Linked DNA regions of Urbifossiella limnaea. The protein of the gene in region 1 binds, or shares a complex with, the protein of each later gene. Links are inferred from orthologs where the notes say so. Each region holds a gene or a part of one and is shown on either strand. Other genes may lie near its edges. The genes, in order: nusB and rpsJ.

Evidence for each region.
Region 2: the proteins of nusB (region 1) and rpsJ are in contact, whole or in part, in a solved structure (PDB 3D3B), measured with the Escherichia coli proteins. The link is inferred for Urbifossiella limnaea from one-to-one orthologs.

The regions. Positions count from the first base shown.
Region 1 is NZ_CP036273.1:4,309,133-4,321,005, reverse strand. What follows is about bases 7,537-10,469. They hold nusB (transcription antitermination factor NusB), read left to right. Parts: upstream 7,537-8,747; coding sequence 8,748-9,191; downstream 9,192-10,469. Other genes in these bases: ETAA1_RS17650 (hypothetical protein), read left to right, coding at 10,272-10,469; ETAA1_RS17655 (PHP domain-containing protein), read left to right, coding at 9,188-10,084; ETAA1_RS17665 (C-terminal binding protein), read right to left, coding at 7,680-8,672. Also shown: ETAA1_RS17705 (rhodanese-like domain-containing protein), read left to right, coding at 1-333; ETAA1_RS17700 (serine/threonine protein kinase), read right to left, coding at 382-1,911; ETAA1_RS17695 (tetratricopeptide repeat protein), read left to right, coding at 2,123-4,297; ETAA1_RS17690 (hypothetical protein), read right to left, coding at 4,347-4,838; ETAA1_RS17685 (hypothetical protein), read right to left, coding at 4,856-5,608; ETAA1_RS17680 (hypothetical protein), read right to left, coding at 5,637-6,074; ETAA1_RS17675 (dTDP-4-dehydrorhamnose 3,5-epimerase family protein), read left to right, coding at 6,242-6,736; ETAA1_RS17670 (RNA polymerase sigma factor), read right to left, coding at 6,745-7,398; more of ETAA1_RS17650, read left to right, coding at 10,470-10,823; ETAA1_RS17645 (hypothetical protein), read left to right, coding at 10,892-11,335; ETAA1_RS17640 (FHA domain-containing protein), read left to right, coding at 11,500-11,873. UniProt on the Escherichia coli protein: Part of the processive rRNA transcription and antitermination complex (rrnTAC). The complex forms an RNA-chaperone ring around the RNA exit tunnel of RNA polymerase (RNAP).
Region 2 is NZ_CP036273.1:2,630,909-2,642,552, reverse strand. Bases 5,662-8,365 are described here. They hold rpsJ (30S ribosomal protein S10), read left to right. Parts: upstream 5,662-6,699; coding sequence 6,700-7,032; downstream 7,033-8,365. Other genes in these bases: rplW (50S ribosomal protein L23), read left to right, coding at 8,118-8,365; rplD (50S ribosomal protein L4), read left to right, coding at 7,246-8,076; pheT (phenylalanine--tRNA ligase subunit beta), read right to left, coding at 5,662-6,525. In the rest of the region: ETAA1_RS10635 (M20 family metallopeptidase), read left to right, coding at 1-371; ETAA1_RS31800 (hypothetical protein), read left to right, coding at 502-663; ETAA1_RS10625 (TraR/DksA family transcriptional regulator), read left to right, coding at 734-1,429; ETAA1_RS10620 (PEP/pyruvate-binding domain-containing protein), read left to right, coding at 1,474-3,939; more of pheT, read right to left, coding at 4,012-5,661; more of rplW, read left to right, coding at 8,366-8,483; rplB (50S ribosomal protein L2), read left to right, coding at 8,576-9,454; rpsS (30S ribosomal protein S19), read left to right, coding at 9,608-9,880; rplV (50S ribosomal protein L22), read left to right, coding at 9,884-10,225; rpsC (30S ribosomal protein S3), read left to right, coding at 10,322-11,071; rplP (50S ribosomal protein L16), read left to right, coding at 11,111-11,569; rpmC (50S ribosomal protein L29), read left to right, coding at 11,584-11,644. UniProt on the Escherichia coli protein: Involved in the binding of tRNA to the ribosomes. Part of the processive rRNA transcription and antitermination complex (rrnTAC). The complex forms an RNA-chaperone ring around the RNA exit tunnel of RNA polymerase (RNAP).

The DNA.
Region 1 (11,873 bases):
GACGCCAAGGCGCGCGTCCGCGAGTGTACCGTGGACGACGTGAAGCGCCGCCTCGACGCCGGTGAGCGGTTCACGCTCGTGGACGTGCGCGAGGAGAGCGAGTTCGCGAAGGGCCACCTGCCGGGGGCCGTTCACCTCGGCAAGGGCGTCATCGAGCGCGACATCGAGAAGACGGTTCCCGACGCGGCGGCGCCGCTGGTGCTGTACTGCGGCGGCGGGTTCCGCTCGGCGCTGGCCGCGGACGCGATCCAGAAGATGGGCTATACGAACGTCATCAGCATGGACGGCGGGTGGTCCGGGTGGACGGGGAAGGGCTACCCGACGGAGGCGTAAGAAACGAAAAAGCCCACCCGCCGCGGCGGGTGGGCTTTACCCGTCGCCTCACTTGTTCATCAGGAACGTCGCCCCGAAGTACACGGCGACCATCACCAGCACGGCGACCATCACCAGCCCTAACGGGCCGACGCCGCTGCGGCTGTTCGTATCCTCCTCGGCCCAGCGGAGGTTCTCGGCCCGCGTCTGCGGGACCGGCGCCTCGTACACCGGCTCCTCGACCTCGGCCGCCGGCGGAATCTGGAACGCGGCGCGGCTCGGAACCCGGTTCGCCGGCGGTGGCGGCGCAGCTATCCCGCGGACGCCCGGGTTCGATTTCGGCGCCCCGCGCCCCACGTCGGCCCGGCCCGGCGGCATCGGGTTGATCTTCACCCCCGGGAGCGACTGCGGCGGCGGCGGCGTCCGCACCGGGGCGGACGCCCCAGCGGTGCGTCCGCCGTAGTTCGACGACGGATTCGACAGCCCCGGCCGCGACCCCGACGACCCGGGCCGCCGCAGGCCCGACCCCGGTCCTCGGCTGTCCCCCGGCTTCGGGCTCGCGCTCAGGTCGCCCAGGAACGGCTCCAGCGCCTCGACCACCTCTTCGCACCCGGAGTAGCGATCCTCCGGCGTCTTCGCCATGAGCTTCGCCACCACCTTGCACAGCCCGTCCGGCACTTCGGGGGCCAGCTCGCGGATCGGCGTCGGCTCCTTCGCCTGGTGGGCCATCATCTTCTCGACCGCACTCCCCTCGGGGAACGGCACGCGGCCCGTGAGGGCGTAGTACAGCACGCAGCCGAGGCTGTACTGGTCGCCGGCGGGCGTGCGGTTCGTCGGCTCCATGATCGACTCGGGGCTGGCGCAGTCCAGGCCGCTCGTCAGCGTGTTTGCGGTGGACATCGTGTCCACGAGGCTCTCGCCCTCGTTCTCGACGAGCAGCGAGCCGATGCCGAAGTCGAGGATGCGGGCCTGGCCGTCGGATCCGACGAGGATGTTCGACGGCTTCACGAGGCCGTGGAACAGGCTGTTCTGGTGGGCGATGGTGAGCCCCTGCGCGACCTGGACGCCGTACACGGCGGCGAGCGCGGGCGCGAGCCGGCCGGTGCGCTGCACCACGGCTTCGAGCGTCTGCCCCTCGGCGAGCGGCCACGACAGGTAGTGGAGGCCGCCGGCGGTGCCCACGTCCATGAACGGGACGACGGCCGGGTGCGAGAAGTTGGCGAACGACCGCACCTGCCGGCGGGCCAGGCGGACGTTCCACATGCTCCGCCGCGGCAGCACCTTCACCGCGAACAGGTTCTGGTCGTTCTTCGAGCTGGCCTTGTAGACCTGCCCCATGCTGCCGGTGCCGATCGCGTCCAGCAGGACGTACGGCCCGAGCACGAGCCCCTGCGTCTTGCCGTTGAGGATGCGCTCGGCCTGGAACGGCGTGATCGTCCCCTGGTGGACGAGGTGGTCGGCCAGGGCGGGCGCCTCGGCCCGCGGGTTCCGCTTCAGGAACTCGCCGACGATGGCGTCGAGCTGGCCGCGGTCGATGAGGCCGGAGCGGCGGAGGTCCCAGACGAACCACTCACACGCGCCGAGGTCGCTCGTCACCATAGTAGGATGTCCTTCGTGGGTGTCTCGCGGCGGGCGGGGGGGCGTGAACGGCCCCGGGCGGCATCGCGGCGGCACCGAAAATTAGGACGGGTTCGCGGCCTGTCAAACTCTGAGGGCGGCGATTTCGGCCCCGACCCGATTCCTCTCCTTCCGTAGAACAACCGAATGAGGCCCGCCCCCGGGCCTCGCAAACCCTCCCAGGAACTGCGGAATGCCGTTGGACCCCTACGCCTCCTGCCCGTGCGGCAGCGGCAAGAAGTTCAAGTGGTGCTGCGTCGCGTACTTCGCGCAGGTCGAGAAGGCGTTCGAGCAGGAGCGCCTCGGCCAGCACGACGCCGCCCTCACGACCATCAAAGCCCTCACCACCGGTCACGCCGACCAGCCCGCGGTGTGGGGGTACTACGCCCAGTTCCTGTACAACGCCGCCGGGAACGCCCCCACGCCCGCCGAATCCGAGAAGCTCGTCGAGCAGGCCGAGGAGGCGCTGTCGGAGGCGCTGAAGCGGAACCCGAACTTCGGGATGGCCCACTTCCTCCGCGGCATGTTCCGGCAGAACGAGGGCGAGCTCATCGGGGCGCTGCTCCTGTTCCGGAAGGCCGCGGAGACCTACGACCCCGAGGCGACGGACCAACTGGCCCACGTCTACGAACTGATCTTCCGCAACGAGCTCCTGCTGAACCGGCCGGTGGCCGCGCGGGCGGCGCTGGAGCGGTCGGTGCGGTACCAGCCGGACGACCCCGAGGCGAAGCAGCACTTCGAGGCGCTGTTCGGGGCCGAGTCGCGGCTGCCGGAGTGTGCCCGCAAGGCGTACACCCTGCGGCCGACGGCGAAGAAGGTGCCCGACTCGGCGGCGACCGGCCGGTTCTCCGACGCCCGCGCCGCGTTCGAGGAACTGACCCGCGTCACGGCCGGCGACCCCGCGGCGTGGTTCAACCTCGGACTGGTCTACGCCTGGACCGGCGAGCAGCCGAAGGCCGCCGAGGCGCTCGGCAAGTCGATCGAGCTCGAGACCGACGACCACCGGGCGGAGGAGGCCGCGGCCCTGCTCGAAGTCCTCCGCTGCGGGCAGGGGATGGAGAACGACGCCGACTACCTCGAACACGGCTTCTTCCTGCAGATTCGCGACCCGCAGCCGGTCATGCAGTGGCTGCAAGGCATGGAACAGGCCCGCCGGCTGCTCGGCGTCCAGGTCGATCAGGAGCAGGGCGTCGTCAGCGCGATGGTGGTCGAGGAGCTGCCGAGCCTGCTGGCGGTGGGGAGCACCACGCTCGCGAAGGTGGTGGCGAAGCTGACCATCGGGCAGGGCGTGATCCGCGTGTGGCACCCGAACCGCGACAACTCGGCCCGCGTGGTCGAGGAACTGCGGACCCGCGTCAACCTCGCGGTGCAGGAGCCGGCGGCGACCACGACGCCGATCAACTTCGGCGACGTCGTCATCGACGCGCTGGTGTACCCGACGCAGACGCAGGACGTGCAGCAGGCCGAGGAGAAGCTCCGCGGCCACGCTAAACACTACTTCGAGGAGGAGTGGCTGCACCGCCCGCTGAAGTCGCTCGCCGGCAACACCCCGCTGGACGCCGTCGGCAGCTCGCTGCTGCGGAAGCGGGTGTTCGGCGTGGTCAAGTTCGTGGCCGACTGCTTCGCCGGCGTCGTGCCGCAGAAGCGCGTCGGCAACCAGACCGTGCCGATCGACGTGTACGACTTCGCCGAGCTGCGGCACAAGCTGGGGCTTGAGTACGTCAGCGCCGCGCCGCCACACGTCGACGTGCCGGTCGAAGCGCCGAAGCCCGTCGCCCCGGTGGTCCCGGCGGCCCCGGCCAAGCGCTCGATCACCGACATGAATGCCGGCGAACTCGCGGCCATCGACGTGGCGGCGCTGAGCGTCGGGGAGTTGGACCAGGCGATGCGGGCGGCGCTCAAGCTGGACGCGCGGGACCTGGCGGTGGCGTTCGCGCAGGCGGGCGTGACCAAGCCGCACGACCCGGCCCACGCCGACCGCTACCCGCTGTACGCCGCCGCCGTCACCGGCGCGACCGCGGCCGGGGAGTTCGACAAGGCCCAGGAACTGCTGTCGCAGGGCGAGCGGTTCGACGCCGAGCACAACGGCGGCTCGCGGGCCGTCGAGTTCGGGCTGAAGAAGGCCCAGCTGTACGTGAAGGCGAAGGACGCCGACAAGGCCGCGGCCGCGTTCGAGGCGCTGATCGCGGGGCACCCGGCGGAAGGGAAGTTCTACACGACCGCCGCCGAGGAGATGCTGCGGCTCAAGGCCGGGGCGAAGGCGCTGGGCTTCGCCGAGCGCGGGCTCGCGGCGGCTCGCACGAGCGGCAACCGCGACCTGGAAGGGCACTGCCAGGAGTTGGTGGCCGCGGCGAAGAAGGTGGGGTGAGTTCCGTTGCCGCTTGCGGCCTGGCGGCCGCTACGCCGCAAGCGGCAACTCAAGTTTGCGGTGCCGACCAGTAGCTGTAGTAGGCCCGCTTCTTCAGCCGGTCGTACACCACGAGCACGGTGTCCGGCGCGGCCGGGTCGCGGTGGTTGCGGAAGCCGTACCCGTCGGTCACGACGACCCTCGACTGGCTGTCGCCGAAGCCGAGCCGCGGCGTGAGCGTGACGCCGGACCGCAGCGGCTCCGGCGCCCAGCCGTGCATTGACGCCCAGATCAGGAAGTTGAACTCCTCGACGGCGAAGTCCAGCACCAGCACCTTGTCCGGCTGCGTGTGCAGGTAGTAGCGCACGTCGCTCGCCCCGGTCGGAAGCGCCAGGGGGAAGTGCTTACGGGCTTCTTCGGCGGTGAGGTGTTCGCCGCGGTCGCGGGTCCACCAGCGGGCGGCGGGGCGATAAGCGGCGGCCGCAACCAGCCCGCACGCGGCGAGACCGACCAGGACCGCGATCTTGCCGCGGCGCGACAACCGCGGCTTCGGCAACTTCATAACCGCTACCCTTTCGGTCACGGCTGCGGCGGCGCCGGCGGGGGCGTCACCGGCCGCGCGGGACGACCCGGTATCGGGACCGGTGCGTCTTCGACGACCGGCGCCGGCCGGATGCGGACCGTCGAGGGCACCCCACCACCCGCAGGGGCGAAGTCCGTCGTGAACACCGGCGCCGCGAACTGACCCGCGCCAGCGGTCGTTTCCACGAACACCGCGTCGTCCTTGAACATCGCCCGGATGGCGTCCGGCAGCGGGCCGGTGTGCAGCACCACGCCCTTGCCGTCGCCGAGGCGCAGCTCCAGGTTCAGCGGCTGAATCTTCTTCCCGGCCGCGTCCTTCACCTTGAGCCCGTCCAGCGGCAGCGTCACGTCCTTTGTGGTCTGCTGCATCATCGTCACGGTCTGCTTCCGGGTCACCGGCTGCCCGTTCTCCAGCACCGTCACGTCGAGCTGGCGCTGGACCGGACCCATGGTGTTGGACTTGTACACCAGCGCCCCGTCCACCACCTTGGCGACCACGACCCGCGGCTCGCCACCACCGCCGCCGTTCGGCATCCAGGGCGCCGGCTGGGCGGGGAACGTGAACGCCTGCGGCGGCAGCGGCTGAGCCGGTACTGCCTGCGGCGGGAGCGCCTGACCGGGTAGCGTCTGCGGTGGCAATCGCTGGACGGGGATCGGTCGCGCCGGGGGCGCGGGCTGTGGGGCCGGCGGCTGGGCCGCGGCCGGGGCGGCGAGCAGGCACAGGAGCCCGGGTACGACGGCACGGATCATCGTCAGCCTCCGGTGGGGTGGGTACAGGTTATTGCCGCGGCGGGGCGGCAGGACCGGGTAATTCGATGAGAATCGTCTCGTCGCGGAACGCCCGGCGGAAGGCGTCTGGCAGACGGCCGACGTGAAGGACGACCGTCGCCTCCTCGCGCAACCGCTCCGCCAGCCGCTCGGCGTTGATCGCCCGGCCGGCGCCGTCGGCGGCCTTCAGGTTTTTCACCGCCTCGGACCGCTCCGACGTGACGCGGGTGAGTTCCGTCACCGTCCGCGTCTCGGCCGTCGGCCGGCCGTTCACCACGACGGTAACGACCACCGGCTTCTGCACCGGCAGCAGTTGCGTCGTCGCCCACACGAGCGAGCCGTTCTCGATCCGCGCCGTCACGACCTGTGGGTTGATGGCTCCGACCGGCTGCGCGGCGGCGGAGCCGGCGACGGCGAGGAGTGCGACGACGGAGACGACGCGTGTCATGGTGCGGCCTCGGGCCGGTCGGGGTGACAGCGCTGAGGCTAACCGATCCGCGCGGGTGGGGCAACCCATCGGGCCGCGGCGGCCGGGGCCAGGGTGAGGTTGACACGCTGGGGGATGTGGGCAGAATGCCCCGAACGCCCGGCCGCCGGCCGGCCCCGGAGACGCCCATGAACGTGCCCCTGCCGAAGTACGCCGAGCGCGGCCCGATCCACGACGTGGTGTGGGTGCCGCTCAAATTCTACCACGACCAGCGCGGCTGGCTCGTCGAGCTGTTCCGCAACGACCTCATCGACCCCAAGTACCACCCGGTCATGGCCTACGTGTCGCAGACGAAGCCGGGCGTGGCCCGTGGCCCGCACGAGCACGTCGACCAGTCCGACTACTTCTGCTTCACCGGCCCCTCGACGTTCCGCGTGTACCTGTGGGACGCCCGCAAGGACTCGCCGACCTACGGCAAGAAGGAGGTCCGCGACGTGGGCGAGGACGCGGCCTACGCGCTGATCGTGCCGCCGGGGGTGGTCCACGCCTACAAGAACGTCGGCGGGAAGGACGGGCTCGTCTTCAACGGGGCGAACCGGCTGTACGCCGGGTGGCTAAAGCAGGAGCCCGTGGACGAGATCCGCCACGAGCACGACGCGAACTCGCCGTACCAGCTGGACTGAGGCCGGGTTCAGCCCGCGGGGTCGGGCTTCTTCGACTTCGACTTCCGCGGCTTCACCGGCGTCGCGTCGGTGGACAACTTCGCCATCTCGCGGAGCTTCTTCCGCGCCCGCGACAGCACGGCCCCGATCGTGTTGACCGGCACGTCGGTGTCCGTGCTGATCTCCTCGTAGGTGCGGCCCTCCAGGTAGTAGAGCCGCACGATCTCGCGCTCGCGGCCCTTCAGCCGCCGCAGCAGCGCGTCCACCTCCTCGAGCCGCTCGACCCCCTTTGCCGCGGCGGGGGCGTCGTCGGCCTCCGGCTCCGGCAGCCGCGACTCGCCGCGGTTGATGGCGCTGAGCACCTGTTGCCGGCGGGCCAGTTCCTTCACGCAGATGCGGCGGGCGATCACCGTCAGGTAGGTCGCCAGGCTCGACTCGCCGCGGAACTCGCGGAGGACGCGGAAGTCGTTGGCCACGAGCTTCAGCATCACCTCGGCGGCGATGTCCTCCAGGTCCTCGGGGCCGACGCGGGCGCTCCGAAGGTGGGCGGTGTACTGGATGGCGTGGTAGACGAGGCTGATGAACCGGTCGACGAAGTCGTTCCATGAGCCGGGTGCGTTCGCCAGGCACCGCTTGAGGAGGTCGCGGTCGACCGGGGTGAACGGGTTCTTCTGGCTGCTCACGGCCGGGACCCCGGGGGTGAAGGGGCGCACTCCGCGGAGTCCCTCCCGGTCGAGCGTACCCCGGCGGGGTCGGCCGCTCAAGCGCCGCGGCCGCGGCCCCCACCCGCCCCATCTTACCCGCGGCGGCAACACCGGCACAACCGGCCCTGTCAGTTGGGGTTTGCCGGTGGATCAGAGCCGGTGCGCGTTAGGCCGGGGCGCGAGCCCCGTCGGGCTCCTGATCCCCGACGGGGCTCGCGCCCCGGCCTAACGGCTCTCCCGATGCCCGTGGGCGCACCCCGTCAGTTCACCACGTTCCGCAGCGGCTCGCCGAGTAGCGCCCGGCGGCACGCCTGGGCGCCCTTCACGCGCATGTCGAGCAACCCCTCCTCGGAGTAGAACGCCGAGTGCGGGTTGACGATGACGCGGTCGTGGCACGGGTCGGCGGGGTCGCGCCACGCAGCCAGCAGCGGGTGGTCGTCCGGCGGCGGTTCGAACGGCAGCACGTCGATCGCCGCCCCGGCCAGCTTCCCGCTGCGGACGGCGGCGGGGATCGCGGCCGCGTCGACGGTCGCGCCGCGGGCGGTGTTCACGAGGTACGAGCCGTCCGGCATCAGGCTGAGGGCGCGGGCGTCGACGATGTTCTTGGTGTCGGGCGTGAGCGGGCAGTGGACGCTGAGGACGAAGCTCTGCCGCAGCAGGTCGTCGAGCTTCTCCACGCGGCGGACGCCGATCGCCTTGTCGTACCCGTCCGGCTTCAGCGGGTCGTAGAAGGCCACGTCCATGCCGAGCGCCTTGGCCCGCAGCGCCGCGGCGGCGCCGATGCGCCCGAGGCCGATGACGCCGAACACGCGGCCGCGCAGCCGCCGCAGCGGTGCGACCGGCGTGTACATCCACGTTCCGACCTTGCGCTGGAGGCGGTTGTTCAGGAAGTTGATGCCGCGCGTCATCGCCAGCATCAGGCCGATGGCCGAGTCGGCGACCTCCTCGGTGCCGTAGTCGGGGACGTTGCCGACGGGGATGCCGCGCTCCCGGGCGTACCGGTGGTCCACGTTGTCGAAGCCGACGCCGCAGCGGACGATGAGCTTGCAGTTCGTCAGCCGGCCGATCGTGGTGCGGGTCAGTTCGAGGTTGTGGTAGATCATCACCGCGTCGGCGGCGTCGATCTTCCCGGCCAGGTCGGCCTCGGTGTAGGCGTCGTAGGCGGTGATGTCGGCGATGTCGCCGAGGACGTCGCGCTCGGTGGACAGGTCGTCGTTGATGAAGTCGGTGACGGCGACGCGGAAGCGGGGCATGGGTCGTCCGGGGAGGGTGTGGGGTCGTGCCGGCGTTGTACCGCCTCGGGGCCGGAAATCCACTACGATAGCCGGATGCTGACCCGCCGCTCCCGCGCCCGCGAAGTCGCCCTTCAACTCCTGTTCCTGAAGGACCAGAACCCCGCGGGGATGCCGCGCAAGGCGGTCGAGCGCTTCGCCCACGACCGGCTCGCCAACGAGGAGCGGCTGAAGGGGAGCGCCGAACTCACCAAATTCGCGCTGGCCCTGTACGACGGCGTGCTCGGCAATCAGCCCGCGATCGACCCCGTCATTTCGTCCGTGGCCGAGAACTGGCGGCTGTCGCGGATGAGCCCGGTTGACCGGAACGTGCTGCGGCTGGCGAGCTACGAGCTGCTGCACGACCCGGCCCGGCAGCCGGTCAACATCGTGCTCGACGAGGCGATCGAGCTGTCGCGGCGGTTCGGGACGAAGGAGTCGCCGGGGTTCGTCAACGGCGTCCTCGACCGCATCGCCAAGAAGCGGCCGGCGGCGTCGTGAGGCGGTCCCCGTTCACGGCCCTGTGCTCGCAACTCCACCGGCTCGCCAGCCCGCCGCGGGCCGACCTCCACGTCCACACCATCGCCAGTGACGGCGAGTACACGCCCTCCCAGGTCGCCGCGCTGGCGCGCGAGGCCGGGCTGAGCGCGGTCGCCGTCACGGACCACGACACGCTCGCGGGAGTGGCGGAGGCGTGCGACGCCGCGAGCAGCGTGCGGGGGAAGCCGCTCGAAGTCGTGCCTGGCGTCGAGATCAGCACCGACCTCGACGGCCGCGAGCTGCACCTGCTCGGCTACTTCGTCCGGCCCGACCACGCGGAACTGGCCGACGCCCTGCGCCGCGTCTGCGAGCGGCGGCGCGAGCGATTCTTCGACTTCGTGGCGAGACTGGCCGCGAACGGAACCGTGATTCCGCCCGACCGCGCCGAATTGATTGCGGCGCGCGCGGCGAGCCTGGGGCGGCGGCACGTCGCGGCGCTGCTCGTCGCCTGCGGCTTCAGCGGCAACGTGAACGGGGCGTTCTACCGCTACGTGCACCCGCTCCGCGCCGCGGTCGTGCCCAAGATCACGCTCCCCATCGAAGACGCGATCCGCCTCATTCGCGCGGCCGGCGGCGCGTCGAGTTTGGCGCACCCGCCGGACCTGTCGGATGAGCAGTTCGCCCGGCTCCGGGCCGCGGGGCTCGACGGCATCGAGTCCGAGTACCCCTTCGGCCGCTCGTCGCCGGGCGGGCGGCTGCGCTCCGTCGCGGCGAAGCTCGGCTTCGTCCGCACCGGCGGCAGCGACTGCCACGGCCCGAACCCCGCCCACCGCCGCGTCGGCAGCACGGCCGTTCCGCTGGACCACCTGGACGAGTTGCGCCGGCGGTGCGGCGCCACCCCCGCCCCTGCGTGAAGCCGTTCCGGTTGTGCCCGCCCCGCCGGTCGGCGCTGTTGCGCGCGATCCCGTCTCCGCAACCCCTCGCGCTTCCGACCGCTTCCCCTGGCACGGCGGCGATTCGGGGCAATGATGGTGGGCCTGGATCAGGGACGGGGCCAGGGCAAGGCCACGGGTCCGGGCGCACTCGCAAGGATGAGCCCCGATGAGACGGACCCTCGCGGCCGCGGCCCTCGCCGCCCCGCTGTTGTGCCTTTCGGCCGGTGTCGCCGGCGCCCACAACGGCCCCAACACCTTCGGCCTGAAGTGTGGCGGCTGGGCGCTCCACATGTTCCCGTACAAGCACCAGCACGGCCCGCTGTTCAACTACGGCCCGTACTCGGGGTACTACCCGTTCGAGCCGTACGGCCCGTGGGACGCGTACCTCCGCTACCAGGGCGGGTACGGCGGCGGCGGCGGCGGGAACACCTACGGGTGGATCCACGGCTGGCAGCCCGGGAGCCGCGTTCAGGGCCACGGCGTGGGCGGCCACGCCTGGGGCAACGGCGGGTGTAGCACCTGCGGCGGCGGGCACCAGCTGTTCCACCGCCACGGCTCGCACGGGTGCAACTCGTGCGGGGCGGCGGCGGCGGCGGTCGTCACCAGCGGCCCGGCCGAAGCCCGGTACACCGGGTTCGGACACGCCGGGGCGTCGGCAGCGTACTACGCCGAGACGCCCAGCCTGATCGTGCCGGTCGGCGGCACCACCGCCCCCTGATTCGCTTCGGAACTTCGCTCGGTGCGCTCACGGAGGTGCGCCGAGTCCCACGGAGGAGGACGACCGAGATGCTGAACCTGCGCAAGAGTGTGATCGCGGCCGCGGCCGCGCTGGCGGCCCTGCCCGCGTCGGCGATGGCCGACGGGCGGATCCACGGCAGCCCGTTCATGAGCCAGCCGCACACGCCGCGGCTGGGGCCGTACCTGTTCGCCAACCACCACAACCGCCAGCTGCCGGCCTTCCAGGCGGCCCCGTGGTACCTGTACTGGCCCTACGACGGCCACTTCCAAACGCCGGCCCCCGTCCACGCCCCGTTCTACGGGCCGCCGGCCGGCGGGAACTTCCCGGTGAACCCGTACTTCCCCGGCCCGGCCGGTTACTACGGCCCGATGCCCGGCGGCCCGGCTCCGGTGATGGCCCCGGCTCCCGCCATCCACCCGAACATCGTGCCGCCGAGCACCGGGGCGGTGCCCACGGCGCCGATCTCGATCCCGACGCCGGTCGCCCCGTAACGCAGCCCCTACACTTCGCACGCGACGCCCGGGGGAGCACCCCCCGGGCGTTTTCCGTTCGCGTCACCCGTTCCCAGCGCTGTCCGAACCGGCTAACATGGGTGCCACGGTCGGGCGCGGTGCCGGCCGATTTCATTCCCCCGATTGCGGGCGAGGTTCTTCCCATGTCAACCACGCGACGCGGCGAGCTGGTGCCGGTCGGCGGCGGCGACGCCATCCCCCTCATCGCCGACGTGATGACGCTCGGCCGCCGCGAGTCGTGCGACATCTGCCTGAAGTTCCAGAACGTGTCGAGCGTTCACGCCGAGCTGGCGTTCAAGAGCGGCGTGTGGTTCCTCCGCGACATGGGGAGCACCAACGGCGTGAAGGTGAACGGCGAGCGGACCCAGCGGCGGCCGCTGCGCCCCGGCGACGAGATCGGCATCGCCGGCCACAACTACGTCATCCACTACGAGTTCGCCGAGGGGACCGCGATCGACGACGTGTTCGCCGAGGAGGAGAACGTGTTCGGCCAGTCGCTGCTGGAGAAGGCGGGGCT
Region 2 (11,644 bases), 1.7 Mb from region 1 along the record:
GCCGGCTTCTTCCGGGCGAAACGGCCCAGGCCGCGGCCGCCGACCTGGAGGCGTTCCTGAAGGCCGACCCCGTTATCGACTTCCCGTTCACGCTCTTGCAGTCACACGCCGCGTGCCCGCCGCTCGACCCAGCCCGCTCCGGCGAACTGGCCGCGCGCCTCGGGGCCGCCATCGACGCCGTCGCCGGCCGGCACGAGGTTCACGCCGTGCCCTACGGGACCGACGCCTCGACCCTCTCGGGGGGCGGCATTCCGGCGGTCGTGTTCGGCCCCGGTGACATCGCCCAGGCGCACACGAAGGACGAGTGGATCGACCTGGCACAGCTCGACCCCGCGGCGGAAATCTTGTTCCGCTTCGCGTGCGCGAAGTGATCCCATCCCGACGTGACAATCCGGCGCCGACGCATTAGAGTAACCCCATCACACGGACGGCGTCGGAACGGCTGGGGAACGTGAGCCGCGGCCGGGCTCGGGACCGGGAGACCGGTCAAGGGGGAACACCGTGAGCATCGTTCGCATGGGGATGGCCGAGGACGGGAAGTTCGGGAGCGGGTACGAGGCGATCTTCGGCAAGGGCGGCAAGAAGCCCGCCGCCAAGCCGGCCGCGAAGGCGGCGACCCCGACTCCGACGGCGAAGAAGAAGCCGGCGGCGAAGAAGAAGTAAGCGGCACGCCGGGTGCAACCGTGTCCGCCCGCCCCGCCGGCCCGGGCGGGCCGAACCGGAGTACCCCGCCATGACGAAGACCAGGACGAACCGCTTTCGCACGCAACTCCGCGCCCTGGCCGACCGCGTCGGGGCGACCGCCGCCGGGCTCGAAGAGCAAGTCCGCACGCCGACCGGCGGCGAGAGCGCGGGCGGACTCTCGAACGCTCCCCTACACCTCGGGGACGTGGGGTCCGAGGTCTACAATCAGGAACTGAACGCCACGCTGCTGGAGAACGAAGCACACCTGCGGGGTGAGGTGCAGGCAGCCCTGGACCGTCTCGACTCGGGCACGTTCGGCACCTGCGAGGCGTGCGGCCGGGCGATCGGCGAGGAGCGGTTGGAGGCGCTGCCGTACGTCCGCCACTGCGTCGGCTGCGCGGCGAAGATGCAGAGCGGCGCGGCGGTGAACCTGAACTCCGGCCGGCCCACGGCTTGGCAGTCCACCCTCGACGACACCGACATCGACGGCGTCCAGAACGACGACGTTCACGCCGCCGGGACGCCCGGCGGCGGTGGCCCCGAAGGCGGACTGGCTGGCACTAATTCCGGCCGCGGCAATCCCGCCGACGTATCGAATCTCGAAAGCGCGATGGGCAGCGGCCAGTTCGACGAGCGGACGGAGGGCGCCGCCGAGGACGACGGGGCGCACGCCGGCAGTTCGGGCGGCGCGGTCGGCGGCTTCCCGGCGAACAAGCGCTCCGGTTCGGCAAAGCGGCCGCGTTGAGTGCCCGCCCCACGCCGCGACCGGTCCGTGCCTAGAATTGCCGCATGTCCGACCTGCTCCCCTTCCTCTCCGTTACTGCCGCCGACGCCCCCCGCGTCGGCGGCAAAGGCTTTTCGCTCGGCCGCTCCATCGCCGCCGACCTGCCTGTACCGCCCGGGTTCGTCGTCACCACCGACGCCTACCGCCGCCTACAGCCGACCGGCGTTCACTCAGACGCCGCCTTCGTCACCAGCTTCGCGGAATACCTGCGGCAATTGGGCGATTGCCCAGTCGCGGTCCGGTCCAGCGCCACCGGCGAGGACGGCAGCGAAGCCAGCTTCGCCGGCCAACAGGAAACGATCCTCGGCGTCCGGGGCCTCGACGCCGTTCTGGACGCGGTGGAGCGCTGTTGGGCGTCGCTCCACACCGAACGGGCGAAGGCGTATCGGGCGAAGCAGGGCGTGGACGACTCAGACCTGGCGATGGCGGTCGTCGTGCAGGAACTGGTGCCGGCCGACGCGGCCGGCGTGCTGTTCACCCGCGACCCGCTCGATACCACCGGCCGGCGGATGCTGGTGGAAGCGGCGTGGGGGCTCGGCGAGGTCGTGGTGTCCGGCCGCGTCACGCCCGACCGCTTCACCCTGGACCGCGACAGCGGCGCCGTCCTCGACCGACGGCTCGGGGCGAAGGACGTGCGCGTCGGTGTCGCCGGCGAAGAAGCGGTGTCGGACGCCGACCGCGCCCGCTTCTGCCTCAGTGACAGCGAGCTGTCACGACTCGCCGACCTGGGCCGGCGCGTGGAGGCGTTCGACGGCGAGCCGCGCGACATCGAGTGGGCCGTCGCCGGCGGCCGGGTGTACCTGCTGCAGTCGCGGCCGATCACCGTCGCCACCGCGGCCGACCGCGAGACGGCGCTCCGCGAGTCGGTGGAGGACCTCCGGGCGAAGGCGGCCCCAGGCGGCACGGTGTGGGTGCGTTACAACCTGAGCGAGGTACTACCGGCGCCGACGCCGATGACGTGGGGGGTTGTTCAACGGCTACTCGCGGCCGACGGCGGGTTCGGGGCCATGAACCGCGACCTGGGGGCGCCGCCCGACCCGGGGTTGGGGGCGCTGTCGGCGTTCGACCTGGTCGCCGGCCGGCCGATGGCGAACCTGTCGCGGATGCCGCGGATGCAGGGGGCGCACCCGCCGTTCGAGTACCCGTTCGCCGCGCTCAAGGCCGACCCGCGGAAGGCGCTCGACCCCAAGCCGACGCTCAACCCGCTGGCCGGCGGCGGGCTGATGGGGTGGCTACGGCTGCCCGCGACGGTGTGGCGGCTGACGCGGCTGATGTCGCGGACGAAGCGCGAGGCGGAGACGTTTGCGGAGCGGTTCACGACCGAGATCGTGCCGCCGTTCGTGGCGGCGGCCCGGGAGGCGCTGGCCCGCGACTGGGCGCGGGTGCCGTCGTCCGCACTCGTCGCCGCGGTCCAGGAGTGGACGCAGCGGACGCTCGTGGACTTCGCCCGGCACAGCCTGAAACCTACGGTCTTCGCCGATCTGTGCTGGAGCACACTGGTCGAGCGGCTCAAGCCGGCGATGGGAGATGAACGGGCCCGCGCGGCTGTCGGCGAGCTGAGCCTGGGGGCACAGCCGCCCGCGGACGCGCACCTCGCCGGCGGGCTGCGCGACCTGGCCGCGGGTACGCTGGGCCGGGAGGAATTCTTGGAGCGGTTCGGCCACCGCGGCCCGAACGAGATGGAACTGAGCCAGCCGCGCTGGGCCGAGGTGCCGCACCAACTCGACGCGCTGGTCCGGTCGGGCGACGGCCACCGGTCGCAACCGGCGGGCGCGACCGAATCCTGGGACCGCGTCGCCGCCGAGGCCAAGTTGACCGGCACCGCGAAGGCGCAGGCGGGCGTGTGGGTGAATCGCTTGCGGACGTACCTCGGACTCCGCGAGGCGGCGAAGCACTACTTACTTCTCGGGTACGCCGTCATCCGCCGGGCGCTGGTCACGATCGACCGCCGCTACGGCTTCCACGGCGGCGTCTTCTACCTGCTGCCCGACGAACTGCCGCTCGTCATCGCGGACTGCTACACGGACCTGGCACCGGGGATCGCGCAGCGGCGAAAACGGCGGCAGGCGGAGTTGTCGCTGGAGGTGCCGCCGGTGCTGTTCAGCGACGATCTGGAGGCGATCGGCCGGCCCCTCCCCGCGCCCGACGGCGGCGACGTGCTCACCGGCGTGGCACTGTCCGCGGGGACCGCCGAGGGGCCGGCGCTGGTGCTGACAGAGCCGACGGCGCCGCCGACGGAGGGGGGCTACGTGCTGGTGTGTCCCTCCACCGACCCGGCGTGGGTGCCGCTCTTCGCGCGCGCCGCGGGGCTGGTAATGGAGACGGGCGGCGTCCTGTCGCACGGGGCGATCGTGGCGCGCGAGTTCGGCCTGCCCGCGGTCGCCGGGTTGCCGGGCGCGGTGCGGCGGCTACGGACGGGGCAACGGGTGCGCGTCGACGGTGGGTGTGGGACGGTGACGGTGCTGGAGTGAACAGGGCACGGGGGCGAGTCCGCATGCGGCTTGGCGTCCTGCAGCGCTAAGCCGCAAGCGGCAACACCACCATCACACATCCTTCCCGCGAATCTGGGCCTTGAGGACGTGCCGGAGCCGACCCTCGATCTTTTGGTGGGCCTTGTCGATTTCCTTGTCCGTCAGCGTCTTGTCGGCCGGCTGGTACACCAGCGCGAACGCCAGGCTGCGGGTGCCGGCCGGGATGCGGTCGCCGGTGTACACGTCGAACAGTTCCGCCCCCGTCAACAGGTCGCCGCCGGCGGCGCGAATCTCGGCCAGCACCGCGTCCGCGGGCGTGTCGGCGGGCACGATGACGGCCACGTCGCGCTTGGCCGGCGGCACCGTCGGGAACGGCCGGTACGGGAACCGCACCGGCACTGCCGCGAGCAGCGCGTCGAGATCGAGCTCGGCCACCTGAACCGCCCGCTCCCCGAGTCCGAAGCTCGCCGCGACCGTCGGGTGGAGTTCGCCGATCGCCCCGACCGCCGCGCCGTTCACGACCACCTCCGCGGCCCGGCCCGGGTGCAGGTGCGCCAGGCCCTTCGCGGTGCGGAACGACGCCGACAGGTGCAGGTCGGCCGTGAGCGCCTCGATTACGCCTTTGAGGTCGAAGAAGTCGAACGCCGCCGGCTTGGTGCCGAGTGGGTCGTCCCACGCGGCGGCGGTGCGGCGGCCACTCTGCACCAGCGCCAGCCGCCGCGGCTCGGCCGGAAGCGGCTGACCGGCCACCGGCAGGAACACGACGCCGATCTCGAAAAGGCTCACGGCGTCGGCCGCCAGGAGGTTCCGCTGCGCGACTTCGAGCAGGCCCGGCAGCAGCGTCGTCCGCATCACGCCGCGGTCGGGGCTGATCGGGTTCAACAGCGCGACGTGCGACCGACCCGTAGACAGTTTCCCTTCCGTCGCGGCCCCGGTCAGCGAGTAGGTGATGCACTCCTGCAAGCCCTGGTCGGCGAGCAGGTCGCGGACGTGCTCCTCCAGTTCCAGCGGCCGATTCCCCAGTTGTTCGGGCAGGGGCTGCGACAGCCGCGTGTCCGGCAGGTGGTCGTAGCCGTAGACGCGGGCCAGTTCCTCGATCAGGTCGGCGACACCGGCCTGGATGTCGAGCCGCGTCGGCGGCGTGGCCACGCGCCAGCCCTCACCCTTCGACTCAACCTGGAACTGAAGCGCCGACAGCACGCGCACGACTTCGGCGGGCGGGATGTCGAAGCCGAGAACGCGGCGGATCGCGGCGGGCGTCAGGTCGATCACCTGCGGCGGCACCGGCGCGGGGTAGCTGTCCACGATTCCGCTCAGCACCTCGCCGCCGGCCAGGGTGCGGAACAGCTCCGCGGCGCGGACCGCGGCCGGCTTCGCCAGCTCGGGGTGGACGCCCTTGGCGAACCGCGTGCTCGCCTCGCTGAACAGTGTGAACTGCCGCGCCGTCTTGCGCACGCTCACGAAGTCGAACGCCGCCGACTCCAGCAGGATGGACTTGGTCGCCGCCGTGACTTCGGTGTCGAACCCGCCCATGACCCCAGCCAGCGCGACCGGCCCGGCGGCGTCGGCGATGACGAGGTTGTCCGGCCCCAACTCGCGGTCCTGGCCGTCGAGCGTCTTCAGCTTCTCGCCCGCCTTCGCCGGCCGCACCGTGATGACCGGCGCCTTGCCGCCGGCCCGCGCCACGAGGGCGTCGTAGTCGAAGGCGTGGAGCGGCTGGCCGTATTCGAGCATCACGTAGTTCGTGATGTCCACCGCGTTCGAGATCGGCCGCATGCCCGCAGCGTCGAGCCGCGACCGCATCCAGCGCGGGGCCGGGCCGATCGTCACGTTGCGGATGATTGTCGCCGTGTAGCGACCGCACAGCTTCGGGTCGGCGATCTCGACCGACACCTTGCCGGCGATCTGGTCCGCGATCGTCTGCACCGTGGGTTCAGCGATCGTGGTGGCGGCGCCGGTGAGGGCCGCAACCTCGCGGGCGATGCCGATCAGCGACAGGCAGCGGGCCATGTTCGGGAGCACGTCGAGCTCGACCACCACGTCACCGAGCACGTCCGCGACCGGCGTCCCGGGGGCGGGGTCGGCGTCGTCGAGGAGGATGATCCCCTCGTGCTCGTCGGAGATGCCCAGTTCGTAGTTCGACATGCACATCGCGTCGTTCATGATGCCGCGGAGTGCCTTCGGCTCCAGGGTGAAGACGGCCTTCTTGCCCTCCTTGTCGGCGTAGAAATACTTCGTGCCGCGGAGGCCCAGCACGACCTTCATGCCGCTCTGACCGGGGGCGATGTTCGGCGCGCCGGTCACCACGGTTTTCGGCTCGGCCGCGCCGTAGTCGATCGTCACCAGCTTCAGCTTGTCGGCGTCGGGGTGCTTCTCGATTTTCAGCACCCTGCCGAGCACAACCTTGTCGCGCTCCCACACCAGGCCGGCGCGTTCCGGCTTCACGCGCAGGCCGGTCGGAACGGGGAGGCCGAACACCGTCACGCCCGCGGCTTCCAGGCCGGCGAGCGTGAGACGCTCGACCAGAATCGCGGGGTCGGCCGGGAGCGCAACGAGGTCGCGGAGCCAAGAGAGCGGGACGAGCATGGCGAGGTTCCGGTAGCGGGGAACCGTCATGGTAGCAGCGGGGGCGCGGCCGGCGACCGTACGACGACCGGCTACGATTGTTCGGCCCGCGCCTTGCCGCCCTGCGGCGCCGCGAATAATGTTCCACCTTCCGATTTCCCGGCGACCGAGCGGTCCGCGGCGACAGGGGGCAACGTGGCGGCCAACCAGAGCGAGCGCATCCGCATCCGGATGGAAGGGTACGACCACGAGGTTCTCGACCGCACCGCGGGCGAGATCGTGCAGACGGCCCGGGACAACGGCGCCGACGTTCACGGGCCGATTCCGCTGCCGACGCGCATCGAACGGTACACGGTGTTGCGGTCGCCGCACATCGACCGCAAGAGCCGCGAGCAGTTCGAGATCCGCACCCACAAGCGGCTCATCGACATCCTCAAGCCGACGCAGAAGACCATCGAGGCGCTCAACAAGGGGCTCAACCTGCCCCCGGGCGTGGACATCAAGATCCGCGTCATCACCGGCGGCTGAGCCATCGCGGCACAAAAACGATGCCGGGTGCTTGACTCCCACCCGGATGCCGCTAAGAAATTAGTCCCGCCCGCCGCGGCACCCCTCCGGGGTGGACAGTTCGGCGGGCGGTTCTCGTGCAGGACGACCCAGCTTCGCCGCGGTTCGGGCAACTGAACCAAATATGCGGCTCACCGGGCAACCGGTCAGGCGGGGTCGAGATGAGGTTCCCCCATGGCCGACTTGAACGGCGCCAACGGGGCCGCGAAGGCTCCCGCGTCCTCGCGTGTCACCGAGTACACGACCGCCATCACCGTCCCCGTGGTCAACAAGGCCGGGGCCGAGGTGGGGTCGATCACGGTCGACCCGAAGGACTTCGGCGGCAAGATCAGCAAGCAGCTGATGCACGAAGCCGTGCTGATGTTCCTGGCCAACCAGCGGGCCGGCACGCACAGCACCCTCCGCCGCGGCGAAGTGGCCGGCAGCACAAAGAAGCTGTTCCGGCAGAAGGGCACCGGCAACGCCCGCGCCGGCACCAAGCGCACGAACAAGCGGCGCGGCGGTGGTACCGCGAAGGGGCCGAAGCCCCGCGACTACTACTACCGCCTCCCGAAAAAGGCCGTGAAGGCCGCCAACCGGATGGCCGTGCTGTCGAAGATCGTGGACAAGGAGATCGTCGTCCTCGACGAGCTGGCTCTCGCCGCCCCGAAGACGAAGGAAGTGTTCGGCCTGCTCAAGAGCCTGAAGGTCGGCAAGAAGACGACCGAGGGCGGCGAGAAGGACGTGACCCTGGCCGACACCACGGTGCTGATCGGCACCAACGGGCTGGACCAGAACGTGTACCGCAGCGCCCGCAACATCGAGGGCGTGAAGGTGCTGCCGGTCGCCGAGTTCAACTGCTACACCGTGCTTCGGCAGAAGCGGCTGCTGGTGACGAAGGCGGCGCTCGAGGCGTTCATCAAGCCGCCGGCGACCGCCACCGCGGCCCCGAAGGCCGAGAAGCCCGCGATCAAGCGCCGCGGCCGGGCCGCCCGCATCGCCGCCCGTAAGGTCGCCGCCAAGTAGCACCCGGAGGCTCCGGGTTCGCCCCGGAGTGGAGAAGCGTCATGCCGCGTCCCCGTCCACACCCGAAGCGGTACGTGCGGAAGCTCGCCGCCCGCAAGCCGTGCGTCCACGGCGAGCCGGGGATCGAGCTGCGGCCGTACCAAGTGCTCCTGAAGCCCCTCGTCACCGAGAAGGGCACCCACCAGAGCACGCGGTACAACGCGTACACCTTCCAGGTGAACCCGATCGCCGACAAGACGCAGATCCGGAAGGCGGTCGAGGAGCTGTTCAACGTCCGCGTCACCGACGTGCGGACGATGAACCGGAAGGGGAAGACCCGCCGGTTCCGCCAGGAAGAGGGTTCGCTGCCGGCCTGGAAGAAAGCCATCGTGGCGCTGCACCCGGACGACAAGATCGAGTTCTATTGACCGGCGGCGGCTGTCAGCGGTCAGCTGTCAGCCAGGCGGCGAGGCACCCGGCCGTCGGCGGAACGCCGACGGCCGATAGCTGAGAGCAAGACATGGGCATCAAGCAATACAAGCCGACCTCCGCCGGCCGCCGCGGCGGGAGCGTGTCCGACTTCGCGGACTGCACGTTCCCCGGCGTCAACAAGCCGGAAAAGTCGCTGCTGTCGCCGATCAAGAAGAGCGGCGGGCGGAACCACCACGGCATCACCACCACCCGGTTCCGTGGGGGTGGTCACAAGCGGATGTACCGCCAGATCGACTTCAAGCGGAAGCGCGACGGCGTCGAGGCGGTGGTGATCTCGGTCGAGTACGACCCGAACCGCAGCGCCCGCATCGCGCTCATCGAATACCCGAAGGACGAGAAGTACGACAACGCCAAGAGCTACATCCTGGCCCCGGTCGGGATGAAGGCCGGCGACAAGGTCATCTCGGGCGAGACCGAGGCCGTCGAGCCGAAGCCGGGCAACTGCATGCCGCTGTGGAAGGTGCCCCTCGGCATGGCCGTCCACAACGTCGAGCTGACCCCCGGCCGCGGCGGTCAGATCTGCCGCTCCGCCGGGTGCTCGGCCACGCTGAGCGCCCGCGAGAAGGACTGGGCGCAGCTGACGATGCCGAGCGGGGAAATCCGCCGCGTGTCGAGCAAGTGCCGGGCGACGATCGGCAGCGTGTCGAACCCCGAGCACATGAACATCAGCCTCGGCAAGGCCGGGCGGAACCGGTGGAAGGGCCGCAAGCCGCACAACCGCGGCATGGCCATGAACCCGATCGACCACCCGATGGGCGGCGGCGAGGGGCGCAGCAAGAGCGGCGGCCAGCCGAAGGGCCCGACGGGCGTGCTGTCGAAGGGCGGCAAGACGCGCAAGGACCGCAAGCCCGGCGGCGGCGCCATCCTGCGGCGGCGCCCGAGCGGCAAGCACCAGAAGAGCAGTTAAGTGAGCTGAGGCCCGCCCGGCGTGCGGGCTTCGCCGCTGAAGTAGAAATCCGGTGGCCGGTCCGCGTGGGCCTGCCTACGTTACACAGTCCCGGGTTCGTGACGCCCGGTGTGTGTGTTTGGCGAGCCTGGCAGGACACGAGCGGGACGACGCATGAGCCGGTCGCTGAAGAAGGGTCCTTACGTCGACCTCCGGCTCCTCGGCAAGGTCGAGAAGCAGGGGCCGAACAAGGAGCCGATCAAGACCTGGGCGCGGGACTGCACCGTCGTCCCGGAGTTCATCGGCGCGACGTTCCTCGTGCACAACGGGAAGTCGTTCCTGCGGGTCTACTGCACCGAAGACATGATCGGCCACAAGCTCGGCGAGTTCTCGCCGACGCGGACGTTCAAGGGTCACAGCGGCGGCAAGGCGAAGGGCGGGAAGTAAGACATGGAATACAAGGCCGTACACCGCTACGCCGACCAGGGCCCCCGCAAGATCCGCGTGTTCGCGGACCTGATCCGCGGGCGGAACGCGGACGAAGCGATCGAGATGCTGAAGTTCTACCACAACCGGGGCGCCCGGCTGTTGGAGAAGGTCGTCAAGAGCGCCCTCGGGAACGCCGACGACCGCGAGTGCCCGGACCTCGACGCCCTTGTCGTGACCGAGGCCCGCGTCGACGAGGCGCCGATGTTCAAGCGGATCCAGCCCCGGGCGCGCGGCACCGCGTTCCCGATCAAGCGGCGGATGTCGCACATCCACGTCACTCTCGGCGAACCCGCCGAAGGCTGAGCGGCGGGTGGGGTTGTAGAAGCGGGGGCCGGCCGCGGTCGGCCCCCGGCGCATTAAGCGACCGCGACGGACCACGACGGACCAAGAGGCACGGCGATGGGTCAGAAAGTCCGACCGACCGGCTTCCGCACGGGGATCATGCGCCCCTGGCGCTCCACGTGGTACGCCAGCAAGGCCGACTTCTCCGAACTGCTGATCGAGGACTTCAAGGTCCGGGCGTTCGTGCAGAAGTACCTGACCAACAAGAAGGACCGCAAGGTCCAGCGGCCGGCCATCTCGGACATCAAGATCGAGCGGACCCGCGAGCGGGTCACGATCACGATCAGCAGCAGCCGGGTCGGCGCCATCATCGGCAAGAAGGGCGAGAAGATCGACAACCTGACCAAGGCGCTCGAGAAGCTGACGCGGCGGCACATCGAGGTGAAGACGATCGAGATCGCCCGCCCCGAGATCGACCCGCAGCTGATCGCCGAGGACATCGCCGAGCAGCTCGAGCGCCGGGCCAGCTTCCGCCGCACGATGAAGCAGGCGATGCAGCGGGCGATGGAGGGCGGCGCCAAGGGCGTGAAGCTCCAACTGTCCGGCCGCCTCGGCGGGTCGGAAATGGCCCGCTGCGAGAAGGGGATGGAAGGCTCGATCCCGCTCTCGACCCTCCGCGTGAAGGTCGAGTACGGGTTCAGCGAGGCCACCACCCCCCAGGGGAACATCGGGATCAAGTGCTGGGTGAATCAGGGCGACTACCTGACCGGCGACATCATCGACCCGACGGACGCGTCCGGCGCCCCGACGCAGCGGCGCCGCGGCCCGCGGCGCGGGCCGGGCGGGTTCGGTGGCGGCGGCCGCTGAGTGCGGCCCCGGGGTGTGACTCATTGAGGGAGACGGCCGATGCCGCAGATGCCGAAGCGGGTGAAGTTCCGGAAGGGACAGCGCGGGGTGACGAAGGGCATCGTCGCGCAGCGGAAGTACGCCGGCTACATCAAGGGTAACGCCCACCGCGGCAACTACGTCGCCTACGGCGACTTCGGCCTGCAGTCGCTCGAAGGCGGCTGGCTGTCGGCCGAGTGCATCGAGTCGGGCCGTATCACGATGACGCGGTTCGTCTCGGGCGAGGGCCGGTACTACATCCGCGTCTTCCCGCACAAGCCGGTGACTGCGATCCCCGCCGAGACCCGCATGGGTAAGGGCAAGGGCGAGCCCGAGTACTGGGCCGCGGTGGTGCGGTCCGGGCAGGTGATGTTCGAGATCGGCGGCCTCCCGGAGAGTGCCGCCCGCGACTGCCTGGCCCGCGTCGCCTACAAGATGCCGTTCAAGTGCCGGTTCGTGACCCGCCGGCCGAACGTCTAAAAACGGGTGCGTAGATGCCTGCGACCAAGACCGACTTCCGCGGGATGAGCGACGAACAGCTCGCGCTCAGCCTGA